DNA from 2 places in the Anaerobacillus sp. 63XJN7_5_ISO-PGPR-S23-430 genome. Region 2 is predicted to be linked to the other one. Evidence: predicted binding sites of a transcription regulator. Region 2 holds the regulator's gene; the other holds the start of a gene.

Region 1 (8,009 bases), 320 kb from region 2:
ATATATGTCAAAACTGGCTTCTAAGAATGCGAATACACAGGAGAATGTATCTTTTCTTGGTGCTGGTGTTTATGATCACGCTATTCCTTCTGTTGTAGATCATGTAATTCGTCGCTCAGAGTTTTATACAGCTTATACTCCATATCAACCTGAAATTTCACAAGGGGAATTGCAGGCCATTTTTGAATTTCAGACAATGATAAGCGAACTTACTGGAATGGATGTTGCGAATTCCTCGATGTATGATGGTCCAACTGCTCTTGCCGAAGCTGGTCTGCTCAGTGCTGGACAAACTAAAAAGAAAAAGATCATTGTTTCAAAGAGCGTACATCCTGAAGCCCGTGCTGTTATTGATACATATGCGCGTGGACAGCGTCTTTCAGTGGTTGAAGTAGATACGATGAATGGGTGTACAGATCTTAATAAATTGAAAAATGAAATCGACGAAGATACTGCATGTGTTATGGTTCAGTACCCGAACTTTTTTGGTCAGTTAGAGCCCTTACCCGAAATTGAAAAGCTTGTCCATGAGCAAAAAGCGATGTTTGTTGTTTCAAGTAACCCGCTTGCCCTTGGTCGTTTAACTCCTCCAGGAGAGATGGGGGCAGATATCGTTGTTGGAGATTGTCAACCGTTTGGAATTCCAGCACAATTTGGTGGACCGCATTGTGGTTATTTCGCAGTGACAAAAAAACTGATGCGAAAAGTACCAGGTCGTTTGATTGGGCAAACAACTGATGATAATGGACAGCGCGGTTTCGTTCTAACCTTACAAGCACGCGAGCAACATATTCGAAGGGATAAAGCGACTTCTAATATTTGTTCCAATCAGGCGTTGAATGCTCTTGCCTCTTCAGTTGCTATGAGTGCTCTTGGTAAAGAAGGCGTTCGACATATGGCAGAGCAAAATATGAAGAAAGCTTATTATGCAAATAGTCAGCTGAAACAGGCGGGAGTTGAAACCGTTTTTGATGGAGTGTACTTCAATGAATTCGTGATTAAATTAAACGGTTCGGTTAAAGATCTTAATCGAATGTTATTAGAAAAAGGGATTATTGGTGGATATGATCTTGGAAGAGATTATCCAGAACTGAAGGATCACATGCTTATAGCTGTTACAGAGAATCGGACGAAAGAAGAAATTGATGCATTCGTAAAAGAAGTGGGGGGAGCACAATGAGTAAAGATCAGGCATTAATATTTGAACTAAGTGAACCGGGGCGTATTTCTTATAGTCTACCTGAACTTGATGTTCCTGATATGGATTTAGATCAGTGGTTGCCAGAAGAGTTTAATCGTAAAACAGAACCAGAGTTACCAGAAGTGTCAGAATTACAATTGATGCGTCATTATACAGCCTTGTCTAAGCGTAACCATGGAGTGGATTCTGGATTCTATCCACTTGGGTCTTGTACGATGAAGTACAATCCAAAAATTAACGAAGATGTAGCAAGGTATCCTGGCTTTGCCTTCATACATCCGCTTCAAGAAGAGGAGGGCGTTCAAGGTGCGCTAGAAATGATGTACAATCTTCAGGAAAACCTCGTGGCTGTAACAGGTATGGATGAAGTAACGCTTCAACCTGCAGCAGGTGCTCACGGAGAGTGGACAGGATTAATGATGATCCGTGCTTATCATGAAGCGAACGGTGATTTCAATCGCACAAAGGTCATTGTTCCAGATTCAGCTCACGGTACAAACCCTGCTTCTGCAACAGTTGCTGGTTTTGAGGCAGTGACAGTGAAATCAAATGAAAAAGGTCTAGTTGATCTTGAAGATTTAAAACGTGTAGTAGATGAAGATACGGCTGCGCTGATGCTGACAAATCCAAATACACTTGGACTATTTGAAGAACAGATTACAGAGATGGCGTCAATTATTCATAACGCAGGTGGAAAGCTATATTACGATGGTGCAAATATGAATGCTATTATGGGGGCTGCTCGTCCTGGAGATATGGGTTTTGATGTTGTGCACTTAAATCTACACAAAACTTTCACTGGACCTCATGGTGGTGGTGGACCTGGATCTGGACCGGTTGGTGTTAAATCTGATTTAATTCCTTATCTTCCTAAGCCGGTACTCGTGAAGGAGAATAATGCCTATCGTTTCGAGTATGACCGTCCTCAGTCCATTGGTCGTGTAAAGCCTTACTATGGTAACTTCGGTATCAATGTTCGAGCATATACGTATATTCGTACTATGGGGCCAGAAGGCTTAATGCAAGTATCGGAAAATGCGGTATTAAATGCTAACTATATGATGAGACGCTTACAAGATGCCTTTGTGTTACCTTATGAACAGCACTGCAAGCATGAATTCGTGATTTCAGGAAAAAAACAAAAGAAACTTGGTGTCAGAACGCTTGATATGGCAAAGCGACTGCTAGACTTTGGTTACCACCCGCCAACGATCTATTTCCCAATTAACGTTGAGGAATGTATGATGATTGAACCTACGGAGACAGAATCAAAAGAAACACTTGATGAGTTCTGTGATGTACTGCTTCAAATTGCAAAAGAAGCAGAGGAAAATCCGGAAATTGTTCAGGAAGCCCCACATACAACAGTTATTGGTCGCCTTGATGAAACCACGGCTGCCAGAAAGCCTGTTTTACGTTATCAAAAAGCCTAATGCTTATTGATAGGCCCTGTTAATTTATATTGTTCACTACTCGATTATGGCTCATTCAAATGAGAGATACGTTTAACATGGATAAATCAATGATGCAAAATCAACAAAGCCATTTTGAGTTGCTGAATAGCAATCAAAAAAAGCAGCTGCAAAGGCAGCTGCTTTTTATTTTTTCTTTACTTTGCCGCCCCATTTTTTGAAGCCGCCTTTTAATTGATAAAGATCTTTAATGCCATGTTTTCTAAGAATGCTTGCAGCACGAGCTACAATAATTCCGTTGTAGTCGTACATATAAACTGGCTGATCTTTGCGGATTTCTTTAATTCGCATTTTTAGCTGACTAACAGGGATGTTTCTTGCCCCTAGAATATGGCCATTATCAAATTCGTTTGGTTCACGAACATCAATCAGTTGGGCTTTACGATAGCCGGCACGGAATTCTTCCTCCGTTAACGTTTTCAAATTCCTCTTTTGCATGTATCGAGTAATGACAACATACACAATGATCGCGACGAGTATTGCGATAATCCATTCCATAAACTTTGTTACACCCTTTCAAGTAAAATCGACAACTTTAAGTTTACACGTCTTTTCGGCTTTCCGCAAAAGAAAAAAGGAATAACTATAAAAAGAATAGGTAGTATTCAGTAATTAAATCAAATTTGTTCTAAATTAGTTGGGATAGAGGAGATTCGCCTATACTCGAAAGATCGAAAAACCAATAATGTTCAAGACATAGCTAAAATAATTGAGAGTGTTCATTGGTCATCCATTTTCTCCTCTGCTAGAATAGGGAAGGTGTTAGAAAACTGACAGTGATAAAGGAGTTCCGAAAATGAAGCAATGGGCATTTATTGATTCGGGAGAACGTTCTCCAGCTTATAACATGGCACTTGATGAAGCATTATTGAAATGGCATAGTGATGGGACTATCCCCCCTGTTATTCGATTTTACGGGTGGAATCCCCCAACACTTTCAATTGGTTATTTCCAGCGTATCGAACGTGATATTAATATGGATGCTGTAGAAAAAAATGGTCTAGGGTTTGTGAGACGCCCTACTGGTGGAAGAGCTGTCCTTCATGATCAGGAAGTGACTTATAGCGTTATTGTCTCTGAAGATTATCCAGACATGCCCTCAACCGTAACAGAAGCGTACCGGGTTATTTCAGAAGGGTTATTGATTGGTTTCAGAAAACTTGGATTGAATGCTTATTTCGCTGTTCCTGAAACGGATGCAGAGAAAGAAGAGCTACGTGCACCAAGGTCGGGTGTATGTTTTGACTCTCCATCCTATTATGAACTTGTTGTAGAAGGGCGAAAAGTCGCTGGGAGCGCTCAAACTCGTCAAAAAGGTGTCATTCTCCAGCATGGATCGATTCTTCTTGACATTGATGAGGACCAATTGTTTGATTGTTTCAAATTTAAAAATGAACGGATACGTGAGCGGATGCAGCGAGGTTTTAGAAAAAAGGCTGTAGCTATTAATGCACTCCGTGAAACTCCTGTATCGATATCAGAAGCGGTTAAAGCTTTTTATGATGGTTTTCAACAGGGGCTTGATATTGAATTGGTTCCATATCAACTAACGGATGAACAAGAGTCCTTTGTTGTTCAACTAGCAGAGGAGAAATACGCTAGCAAGGAATGGAACTTTAGCAAATAAGCACCTTCGTTGGGTGCTTTTTCCTATTGACTTAACAAGAACAAATGTTCTAATCTTAATCATGGTCTGTTAACTAATTAATTTTTGTCTCCTATGTTAAAAAGGCAGAGTGTGGAAAAATGTGCAATAGACAAAATTCCTCTTTTTTCTCTATTCTTCTAATCTAACCTTTATTTATCGAGGAAAACCTTTCATTTTCACTGGATTTGAAAGTTGACAAATCGCTAAAGTATTCGCTCTTTTACTATATGTAGTATTGATTGAAGAATTCTGAACACTATATATGGTTAAAAATGATTGTCTGGTTCGTGTACATGTGCTACTATTAATCAAGACGATTTATCATAGCTACATACATCTAGAGATGCTCTTAAGTGTATAAATGTCGAAACGGAGGGGTTTATATGACAATACAAACCAATGAAAAAAGAAGATCTATTAACATTGAGCAGTTGAATAAGGATATTGAAATGTTTGCGCAGGTTCATCCGATTACAGAGGATATGCATCTAACTCACAAAGGTGTTAGTCGTCTTGTGATGCTTGACCGCTATGCATTTAAAGATACAGAGAAAAAGACATTACAAAAAGGTGATTTTGTTGTCTTAACGATTAAAGAAGATCCAAAATTTCCAGCAAGAGGTCTTGGGTATATTGAAGAATTCGATCTTCAATCTAAGAAAGCAACTGTAGCTGTTCATGAGGATTACGTTGGCGTTTTAGACACAGAAGAAGAAAGAGAATCAGGTATTATTGTCCGTTCGTTGGATGTCATAGAAAAGCCCTTGGAAGTATATTATGAGCAAATTGCTCGTCGTAATGCACGTGGTCTTGCTGATGTAGAGAAAACAGATGGGGAAAAGACATATTGGGAAGATCGTTTCTATAAAGAACTTTCATCAATGAACTTTGTTCCTGCAGGACGTGTGCTTTACGGAGCTGGAGCTGATACGGAAGTGACGTACTTTAACTGTTACGTTATGCCGTTTCCACAGGATTCAAGAGAAGGTATTTCTGAACACCGTAAACAAGTAATGGAGATTATGAGTCGAGGTGGTGGAGTAGGAACGAACGGATCTACACTTCGTCCTAGAAACACGCTTGCTAGGGGTGTGAATGGTAAATCATCAGGTTCGGTTTCATGGCTGGATGATATTGCAAAGCTGACGCATCTAGTGGAGCAAGGTGGCTCAAGACGTGGGGCCCAAATGATTATGCTCGCTGACTGGCATCCTGATATTATTGAATTTATCATTTCAAAAATGCAGAATCCACGCATTCTTCGTTTCCTTATGGAGAATACAAAGGATGAACAAATTAAGAAACTTGCAGAAGATAAGTTGAAATTCACACCGCTCTCAGAGTCGGAAAGATCTATGTACCAAAGTATCTTAAACTACCGTAGTATTCCCGGAACAGGTGGCTTTGAAGAAAAAGTGATGCAGGATGCGCAGGATAAGCTTGCAACGGGTGGAACGTATTCTGTCCACAATCCTGACTTCTTGACTGGTGCAAACATCTCGATTTGTTTAACTAAAGACTTTATGGACGCGGTTGAAAATGATTCTGAATATGAACTTCGATTCCCGGATGTAGAGAACTATACGAAAGAACAAATGGCACTTTATAATGAGAACTGGCATGAATCAGGGGATGTACGTGACTGGGAGAAGCAAGGCTTTCCAGTAAGAACTTATCGTAAGGTTCAGGCAAAAGAGCTGTGGGATTTAATTAATATTTGTGCTACTTACTCTGCAGAGCCAGGTATCTTCTTTATTGATAATGCAAATGAAAAAACAAACGCAACTTCTTACGGTCAAAAAGTTGTCGCTACTAACCCATGTGGTGAGCAACCATTAGCACCTTACTCTGTATGTAACCTAGCAGCAGTGAACCTTGCTGAGATGGCTAATAAGGAGACAAAGACTGTTGATTTCGATAAGCTGAGAGAAACGGTTGAAGTTGGCGTACGCATGCAAGATAACGTTATTGATGCGACACCTTACTTCTTAGAAGAGAATGAGAAGCAAGCTCTTGGCGAACGTCGAGTAGGACTAGGAGTAATGGGGCTACATGACCTTCTTATATACTGTGAAACAATATATGGATCAGAAGAAGGGAATAATTTAACAGATCAGATTTTTGAAACAATTGCTACAACAGCTTATCGTGCTTCTGTGGATCTTGCTAAAGAAAAGGGAAGCTTCCCTTTCCTTGAGGGTGAAACAGTTGCGGAAACAAATAGATTACGTGAAGCATTTGTTAACACAGGTTATATGCAACAAATGCCAAATGACCTACGCGACAGCATTATGGACTATGGTATACGTAATTCACATCTTCTAACAGTTGCGCCTACTGGTAGCACTGGCACGATGGTAGGGGTTTCTACCGGTCTTGAGCCTTACTTCTCTTTCTCTTATTACCGTAGTGGACGACTTGGTAAATTTATCGAAGTAAAAGCAGATATTCTTGCAGAGTACTTTGAAAGAAACCCAGAAGCTGATACAGAAAACCTTCCGGAATGGTTCGTTTCAGCAATGGAGCTCGCACCAGAAGATCATGCTGACACTCAGTGCGTTATTCAACGCTGGGTTGATAGCTCGATTTCAAAAACTGTTAATGCTCCAAAAGGGTATTCAGTGAAACAAGTGGAAGCAGTTTATGAGCGTCTATATAATGGAGGAGCCAAAGGCGGTACCGTTTATGTAGATGGTAGCCGTGATTCTCAGGTTCTAACTCTTAAAGCAGAAGAAAATTCATTTGAACAGCTTGAGTTTGAAGATGGCATGCAAGAAAAGAAGCAAGTAGTACTAGTTGACACGATTACAGATCTACGCTCTACAGACGTTACAATCGGGTCTGAAGTAGGTAATACGTGCCCTGTTTGTCGAAAGGGTCAGGTAAAGGAAATGGGTGGTTGCAATACTTGTGATAATTGTGGTGCACAGCTGAAGTGCGGACTTTAATAGCTAACTGATGTAAGGGAAGGATAGACGGAAACGTTTATCCTTCATCTTTTTGTGCGTAGATTAGGGACATTTTTCGCAAGTGCTGTTGGGGTGTTCAAGTGACTTTGTATTTTATCCACTAATTTACAAAACCGATTAAATGAAATATGATATAATATCTGCTCTACATAAGAGTATTAGAACTGAGTTAATGCAGTTAATAGAAGCTTATGGAACCTTTCCTTGTATCCGCCCATACTATGGTGTATGCTTTTATTAACTGGCTTAAATGGAATAAAAGATGGAGGGAATCCAATGGCCACTACTCCCAGTATGGAAGATTATATTGAACGTATTTATGCACTTATAGACGGAAAAGGGTATGCTCGCGTATCAGATATCGCGGAAGCATTAGAGGTACATCCCTCCTCGGTAACCAAAATGATTCAAAAATTAGATAAAGGTAAATATGTCGTATACGAAAAATATCGCGGCTTTATGCTTACTCCTAAAGGGAAAAAGCTAGGAAAGCGACTCGTTGATCGCCATGCTTTGCTTGAACAATTTCTAGGTGTTATCGGGGTTAACGAAGAGAATATATATGAAGATGTTGAGGGTATTGAACATCATCTAAGCTGGGACGCTATCGATCGCATTGGTGATCTTGTCCAGTACTTTGAAGAGACAAATGTACGAGTGGATGAACTTAGAGAAGTGCAACGTAAAAATGAAGAAGCACACGAGGAACAATCCGAAGT
Region 2 (8,009 bases):
AAACGTTATTTTTACCATTTCAGCCATGCTTCTTCACTCCTTTTTTTGCATATAAAAAACACCCATCCCAAAAGGGACGAGTGTTGATCTCGTGGTTCCACCCTGCTTCCCGCATAAGATAATAACCTATACGGCTCAGACTGCTGTAACGTAGCAGAAACGCCACCCCATTTCCAGGGCAGAGTTCAAAGGTGGTAAGTATGCTCGTCTCGCTAGGAAGTTCGCACCAATCCTTCCCTCTCTGAAAGCTAACAACACATCCCATGTCCTTATCGTAACAATTACGTATATGCGTGTATGTAGGTATTATAAGTAGTGTACATATGAAAATCAAGCTTATTTTAAGGATTGCCTGAAAAAAATAGTTTAGACATACGATACGGAAAAAAACTTAACCTTTCTTCAAACACATTTCGGATTGTTTGAACGAGCCCCTCATCGGAATCATCCGTGTAAATACAAACTTCTTCTGGAGCAAGCAGCAGAAGGGGAAATAGAATTTCAGAATCTATCTCATCTATGGTTAGCCCAACAGGAAGATCTTCCAACTTCCCTTCTATACCAGTTAATAGTGACCCATTCATATCAAATAATTGATATGTTTTATCATAAACAAGAACTACTTTTTTCTGAAGAGATTGCCTGGATCGCAATAGAATTCTTAAACCTTCAACGAAGTTTTGATATTCTTGTTCAAGTTTATATTCGTCAATCGCTTCTCCAATCAATTCATTTAGCAAAGCACGATAAGGACCCGTTCGAAATCTTAAAAAAGAATCAAACAAAATGGTTCCACCCTGTTCAATACACGATAATGTTGACTGAAGCAGTACGTCCCTTCGATTAGCATAGCGATGAGCACCTGGATAGTCTTCTTTATCCCCATCTCCAATACTTCGAGCAATGGATGTAATTTCACCAATTTCATCTTTATCTTGATAATAATACGTTGAAGTTAATAGCTGTTCCATCCAACGCTTCTCATAGAAGGTACTCACACAGTTAGCAATGCATTGAGAAATCTGATAACACAGTTTTGTATCATATGGGCCTATCGCAACAGAAAGACTTAACTCTTCTTCATTTACAATGACTGAGTCACCGATTTTAATGAACTTGTTCAATTGATCGAATACAAATTGGAAGTCATCTATATCAGTAAATGTTATCGAAACCAACGCATTCCCTCCTGTCCACTACCTTCTCATTAGAATCTATATGGCAGAATATGCGAAATGATGTATAGAACCAAAAAAAAAGCCTTCCGTAATGGAAGACTTTAAACTCGTCTATTTTTACCCTCTAAAAATACAGGCGTGGTAAAGTGCTTAATTCGCTCCATAATCCGCTTAGCTTTCGTTTCTTCAATTCCACTTTTATGGGAATAAGCTAAATGATCTTCAAGCAAAGCATAGTCCAGGTTAGATGAATACAGAGTTGGTAACCCCTCAGTCATACGATATTGTAATAAAGTTCCAAGAATATCATCTCGTACCCAACTTGAGATATTTTCCGCTCCAATATCATCAAGTATCAAGAGCGGTGTTTCTTTTAAATAATCAAGCTTTTCATCAATAGATTGATCTTGAATGGCGCTTTTCATTTGACGGAAGAAATCCGGAGTATAAATAAACTGAGAACGAACCCCTTTTTCTTTCGCCAGCTGGTTTGCAATAGCCCCGAGAATAAACGTTTTCCCTACCCCAAAACCTCCATGAATATAAAGCCCTTTAGTGGTTTCACCAGGAACGAAATCTTCTACATATTGAATCGCCGTCCCAATCGCTTCAATTCTAACAGGATCTTCATCATCCAAATCCGCGAAGGTAGCCTGAAGAATTTCTTTCGGAATATAGTAGCTTTGAATCATCTGATTACGCTTTTTGTTCTTATCATCTTCAATTCTTGTTGGACAACGGTTGTAGCGAATATCAATCACCGAACGATTAATAAATAGCTCAGGCTCGTACCCCTCCATCATATTAATGCAGTTCGAGAGACCAGGGCATCCTTCACATCGCTTTGCTTGTGTTGTATATTCATATAGTCTTGCAAGACTTCTATCAATTATTTTGTCATCGACCTCGTCATGCTCTTCAATAAATGCACGAATATCTTCATCGGCCATAATAGCCTTCTTCATCTCTTGGTACTGTTCCTGGAATTTCTTATTGCCTGGCATCTTGTTAAATGATTCCTGGATTGATTCCATTCTTGTTCACCCCGCTTATTTCTTATATTTACTTAGCATCTTTTTAAGCTGATCCTGTTTCTCAGATCGCTCCTCATGAGACATATCCGGTTCTTTTTGATCTGAAATCCATTCAGGCACTTTGTCTTTTCTAGCGGCAGGTTTCCCACGATTGGAAGAGCCTGTTTTTTTCTTGGCCGGTTGCTGAAGCTCTTTAATGGCAAGGTTCATTGCTTCTCTTACTGTCTTTACCCTTGCCCTTGCCCAGTGACTCGCAAACTTTTCTACATAATTCTTCGATAACTTCTTATCCTGCGTTTCTAGAATGAAATCAAGTAAGACATTCATAACACCAGGAGTCAGCTTTTGTTCATCCATTATTCGCTCCACAAGCTTCATATCTGCTTCAGAAGGTTTTCCCCCTTCAGCTGCCCGCTGAAGAATATCATATGGCGTCATCTGTTCATATCTCTGCGCCGCTTTCTCTTCTTCTGTCTCAGGTTCTTTCTTATGAAACTCTTGTAAAGAAACAGGTTGACTTCTATATTGGAGAGCAGGCACTTTGCCACGATTTTCAAGCGCGAACCAACTGCTTACTTCCTTTCGCAATAGATCATCAGAAAGTTCGTCATGGTGAATTGCAGCTTGTTCCACAATCCGGCCCATTTCATATGGTTCAATTTTATACACAAAAGCAAGTCGCTCAATCGTTTTCTTAACAGACTCTGTAAACATTTTCTCAGTGACAATCATATCAGAAATGTGCTGCTTCATCATATCGAAGTCGAATTGCGAAGAAGTAAAAACAAGGCCTTTATTTTCATCACGTTTCTCTATCGTTACTTCCTCTTCTACTTCGCTCATACCAGTCATTTCAGACGGGTGAAGAGAATCGTATACTTCATTAAATGATGCAGTCACGTCACTATACTCAGCTAGATCTGCCTTTTCCACTGTGAAGTGCTTTTTTAGATCATTGTATCGATTACGTCCTAATCGATTGAATAAATAAATATTCAGTACGCCATCATTGAAGAAGCGTTCCGGTGTGAGAGGAGCTTGCAATTCATAAGTAAAATGTCTAGGATCTCCACTGTCTTTTACATATGTTTTCAACAGGCCAATTCCTTCTAATTTACGTCTCTCTTCAAGTACTCTCTTCAAATCCCATCTCATCATAAGTAGCAAATTATGATGAGTCATTGTTGTAACAAAATGATTCTGCTGCTCATGAGCACTCCAGAGAGTCATATAAAGACTGTAGGCCGGAGCCCCGATTAAAGGTTGATATAACAATGTTAGTACTCTTCGATCATACTCGTGCAAAAGTCCGGATGCTTCAATCTGAAGCGTATCAACAGGAAGAAGTTCTTTCCAATGCATATGCTTCACCTTTGTATTCCTCATAATTTTTGAAACCGTACAAAAAAAGAGCTTACGCGAAGCTCCCCCTTTGTTATTCTGCTCTGTTAATTAATTCTTTTAATTCGCGGATAAAGACATTAATATCTTTAAATTGACGATAGACAGAAGCAAATCGAACATAAGCAACTTCATCAACCTTTGCCAGCTGATCCATAACAAGCTCTCCCACAACATCACTACTGATCTCGGAAGCTCCCTGATTACGAAGATCACGTTCGATTTCATTAACAATTGTTTCTAGAGTTTCAAGTGGAACAGGCCTTTTTTCACAGGCTTTAATTAAACCTCTAAGAATTTTATCCCTGCTAAACTCTTCTCTAGTTCCTTCTTTTTTCACTACTATAAGCGGTATTTCTTCAACTGTTTCAAATGTCGTAAATCGATACGTACACGATTCACACTCACGGCGCCTACGAATCGAACGGCCCTCGTGAACCGGCCGAGAATCAAGCACCCTTGTACCATTGTGATTGCAGTTGGGACAACGCATAAGATCATCTCCACTAAACGAACAAGATTTCTACTACTATTTTAGCATAAAATGTGTCAAGACACACCTACCCTTAAAACTGCTCAGAAATCCCTGTTCCGATTAACGTAAGTTTCTTTTTTAAATCATTATAAATGGTTGCAATGACTTTCTTACTGTATCCGAAATCAACTGGAAGTGGCGTCTCTGTTGAAACAGAGAAATCAACGGCAGTTCTATAAGCACGAACCGTGACAACTGTTACAACAATAAGGGCCTTTTTAGGACCTTTCACTTGAAAAACAAATTCTCCACGCTCCGGAGAATTCGTAACGATTTCACCTTTATAGTGTTGTTGAAGGACGGCTTTCGCTTCTGTAAAAGCCTGTTCCTTTGTCGCTTTAAAATAATGGGTTTTAAGAGCATCATTCGGATGTCTTTCCCCAGTTTCAGAACGGTTGCTAAAAAATTCTTTTATTCCCACCCCAGGTCCTCCTCTATTTTTTTTAAGAATAGCAATAAATGACTGATAAATCAATCACATTGAAAGGAATAGGACCGATAGGAAAAGCGAGATGTCTTCTTAGTGAATATAAAAAAAGAGTGCACTGAGCACCCTTTTCAATCATTGTATTATTATGAAGTAAACGCTGACTGTTCTTCTCTAACTTTAGGTTTGACCGGACCCATGCCTCGAGGAAGTTCAATGTTTTCTCGTGAATCTGCACCGAGAGCATCAGCAATATAGTTAGCCGCAACGTTCGGATCAAGATCTCCACAAGTATATACATCAATACTTGCATAACCATGTTCAGGAAAACTGTGAATCGTTAAGTGTGATTCAGAAATAATAACAACACCACTAACGCCTTGTGGAGCGAATTTATGAAATGCAACTTCACGAACCTCAGCACCGGACTTAAGAGCAGCTTCAACAAACGTTTCTTCAATAAATTTCATGTTGTTTAATTTTTCAATGTCACAGCCCCATAGTTCAGCAATGACGTGACGACCCATTGTATCCATAGCAAAATTCCCCCTTTAAATTTACTCATGCATTGATTAGCATGCGGTATCGAAAATCCACCACGGGGGAAAGTTAGTCCGATGAGGTCCTAACCCTTTAAGTAGTTTTCAATGCCAAATTGCTATAAAAGAAGTTCACGAAAAATAGTATAAGGCTTTTAAAATAGATTTGCAAGAATAAATTAAAGAACCTTTTTGTTAGTTCGTCGTTATTGAGCATTAAAGCTCATTATATTCTTATATGACTAATTTTATCCTATTAACTGTAGTATGATTCAATCATTCAAATATATTTGGTTTATCGTTAACTGCTCCTTTAACTAAGATGTGAATTTCGCGAGTACTATCATTACGTTATTTTACATACCGACTATATTAACGAGCCTTGTTGATTTTTGTAGTATTTACGCGCTGTGTCAACCCATTGATTCGAACAAAAATCGAGCTATCAATAACACAAGCTTATAAAAAAAGAAGCGGTGATATACCGCCTCTTCTCCCACTTTCTATACGATTGCTTTCAATCTCTCGGGTATTCTTTCTCCCACATACTTCGCCATATCAACAACTCGGCATGAGTAACCCCACTCATTATCGTACCAGGCAAGGACCTTTACTTTCTTATTCTCAACGACCATTGTAGAAAGTCCATCGACAATCGATGAATGATCATTTCCGTTGTAATCAATGGAAACGAGAGGTTCATCAGAGTAGCCAAGAATTCCTCGAAGCGGTCCCTCGGAAGCAGCCTTTAAAGCATCATTAACCTGATCAATTGTCACATCCTTCTCAAGATCTACTACAAGATCTACAAGTGAGACATTTGGTGTAGGTACACGAAGTGACATGCCGTTAAGTTTCCCCTCAAGGTGTGGTAAAACTTTAGAAATTGCTTTTGCCGCTCCTGTCGAAGTCGGTATGATTGACTGACCACAAGCGCGAGCTCTTCTCAAATCTTTATGGGGGTTGTCGATATTTTTTTGGTCATTCGTATACGCATGCACAGTTGTCATCATTCCCGAGACAACACCAAAGGATTTATCAAGCACCTGTACTACAGGAGCAAGACAGTTGGTTGTACAAGAAGCGTTTGAAAGAACGTGATGTTTTTCATTTTTGTATTCGCTTTCATTTATGCCCATCACAATTGTAAGATCTTCATTTTTACCAGGAGCTGTTATGATTACCTTGGTAGCACCCGCATCAATATGATAGGCTGCTTCTTCTCTTGTACGGAATTTACCAGTGGCTTCAATCACAATATCGATCCCCATATCCTTCCAAGGAAGACTTTTCGGATCACGGTTGTTTAAAACAACAACTTTTTTACCATTAATTTTTATCCCGTTTTCAACAGGGACTACTTCTCCATCAAATGTACCGTGAATGCTATCATATTTAATTAAATGGCTGAGCGTTTCCGGCGGATAGCTAGCGTTAATTGCCACAACTTCTAAACTATCTTCCATAATTGCCTTTCTAAATACCATACGCCCAATTCTTCCAAAGCCATTAATCGCTACTCTTGATTTCATCCAGCGTTCCTCCCGCCATATATGTGTTATACTTATTTCCCCTATCACAAAATTAGTATAACATATAATATGCAATTGAAAAGATTAATTTACACTATTTTTGTAAATCGTCATATATCTGAGCAATCGTCTAAATAAATACAAAAAAACACGCCAGAAAGGCGTATTTTTTTAAATGATTTTCCATTTAGTTAGAATGTTCCTAAGCTGCTTATCTGTTTCTTCACGTGTTCCCATATTATCAATCACTTCATCAGCAAGCTTTTTCTTCTGTTCGATAGGCAATTGAGAATGTATGCGATCAGTTGCCTCTTCTTCTGTACTACCGTCTCGCTCCACTAATCGTTTCAACTGGACGTCAGCATTAACATAGACAAGAAGTGTTTGATCTACCATATGAGTCAGTTTACTTTCAAATAACAGCGGAATATCGAATACCACGTGAGCGTTTCCTTGTTCTTTATAAGCTGCAGCTTCGTCAAGCATTCCTTTTCGAATAGCGGGATGAAGAACACGATTTAATTGCTTACGCTTGTCATCGTCCTTAAAGATAACAGAGCCAAGCTTCTTCCGATCAAGCCCACCATTATCATCCTTCATTTCCTCTCCAAACAAACGAAAAATCTCTTCTAGAGCTGGCTCACCAGGTTCAACCACTTTTCTTGCCATCACATCTGCATCAATTATTGGTATGTTATATCGGCGAATCATTTCTGCCACAGTACTTTTTCCACTAGCAATTCCACCGGTAAGTCCTATATCCATCGTATCTTCTCCTTTCCTACATTCTCATAAAGCCCAGAATGATGAGTAAACACCCTGGTAAAAAAGAAAGTTTATCCATCCATTTAATATTTGAAGTGAAGTTACCAAACTTAAGACCTAAAAGCAGGAATAACGAACTCATACATGCGATTAAAAGAGAAGTTTCAATTGGTGGAAACCCAACCATTGACGCACCAATCCCTGCTCCAAAGGCATCTAGCGACAATGCTGCACCGAGCATGATAGCTTCAATACCTGTAATCGTACCGGAGTCATCAAAATCGGCTGTTGTCGGCTTTCTTAATATACTGATGACCACTCCAAGCGAGCGAATTTCATAATGAAGAAGGATTCGCTCTGAAACAGTTTTTTCTGCTTCTTTATTGTTACGAAACATTTGATACAGCACCCAGCCACCAAGCGCAATAAGGATGCCGCCTCCAATACGCTGGGCTAATATATCTGATATCCATAATTGTAAAAGGGACCCAAACCCCATAGCGACCAACATGGAGACCGCCGAAAAGATTGAAATAATGAGAATTGACTTAAAAGGAATCCTCATTCTTCGCAAGCCATAAGTTAAGCCGACCCCAAA

Evidence for each region. The regulator NrdR, encoded in region 2, represses ribonucleotide reductase genes. The targets are predictions, from matches to a motif close to AACACNATATATNGTGTT.
Region 1: AC0VYJ_RS14140 (vitamin B12-dependent ribonucleotide reductase) is a predicted target of NrdR. The motif match lies at 4,574-4,591, and genes of this name have one in related genera.

What each region holds. Positions count from the first base shown of each region.
Region 1 covers NZ_CM149686.1:2,679,502-2,687,510, reverse strand. The annotation lists gene gcvPA (aminomethyl-transferring glycine dehydrogenase subunit GcvPA) at 1-1,180, shown strand, start outside; gene gcvPB (aminomethyl-transferring glycine dehydrogenase subunit GcvPB) at 1,177-2,634, shown strand; gene AC0VYJ_RS14150 (rhodanese-like domain-containing protein) at 2,800-3,171, opposite strand; gene AC0VYJ_RS14145 (lipoate--protein ligase family protein) at 3,470-4,300, shown strand; gene AC0VYJ_RS14140 (vitamin B12-dependent ribonucleotide reductase) at 4,705-7,269, shown strand; gene mntR (transcriptional regulator MntR) at 7,567-8,009, shown strand, end outside.
Region 2 covers NZ_CM149686.1:2,998,476-3,006,484, forward strand. The annotation lists gene thrS (threonine--tRNA ligase) at 1-27, opposite strand, end outside; T-box leader at 70-285, opposite strand; gene AC0VYJ_RS15800 (putative sporulation protein YtxC) at 342-1,178, opposite strand; gene dnaI (primosomal protein DnaI) at 1,280-2,212, opposite strand; gene AC0VYJ_RS15810 (replication initiation and membrane attachment family protein) at 2,228-3,574, opposite strand; gene nrdR (transcriptional regulator NrdR) at 3,648-4,106, opposite strand; gene AC0VYJ_RS15820 (cytosolic protein) at 4,180-4,569, opposite strand; gene speD (adenosylmethionine decarboxylase) at 4,722-5,111, opposite strand; gene AC0VYJ_RS15830 (glyceraldehyde-3-phosphate dehydrogenase) at 5,618-6,646, opposite strand; gene coaE (dephospho-CoA kinase) at 6,818-7,411, opposite strand; gene ytaF (sporulation membrane protein YtaF) at 7,428-8,009, opposite strand, start outside.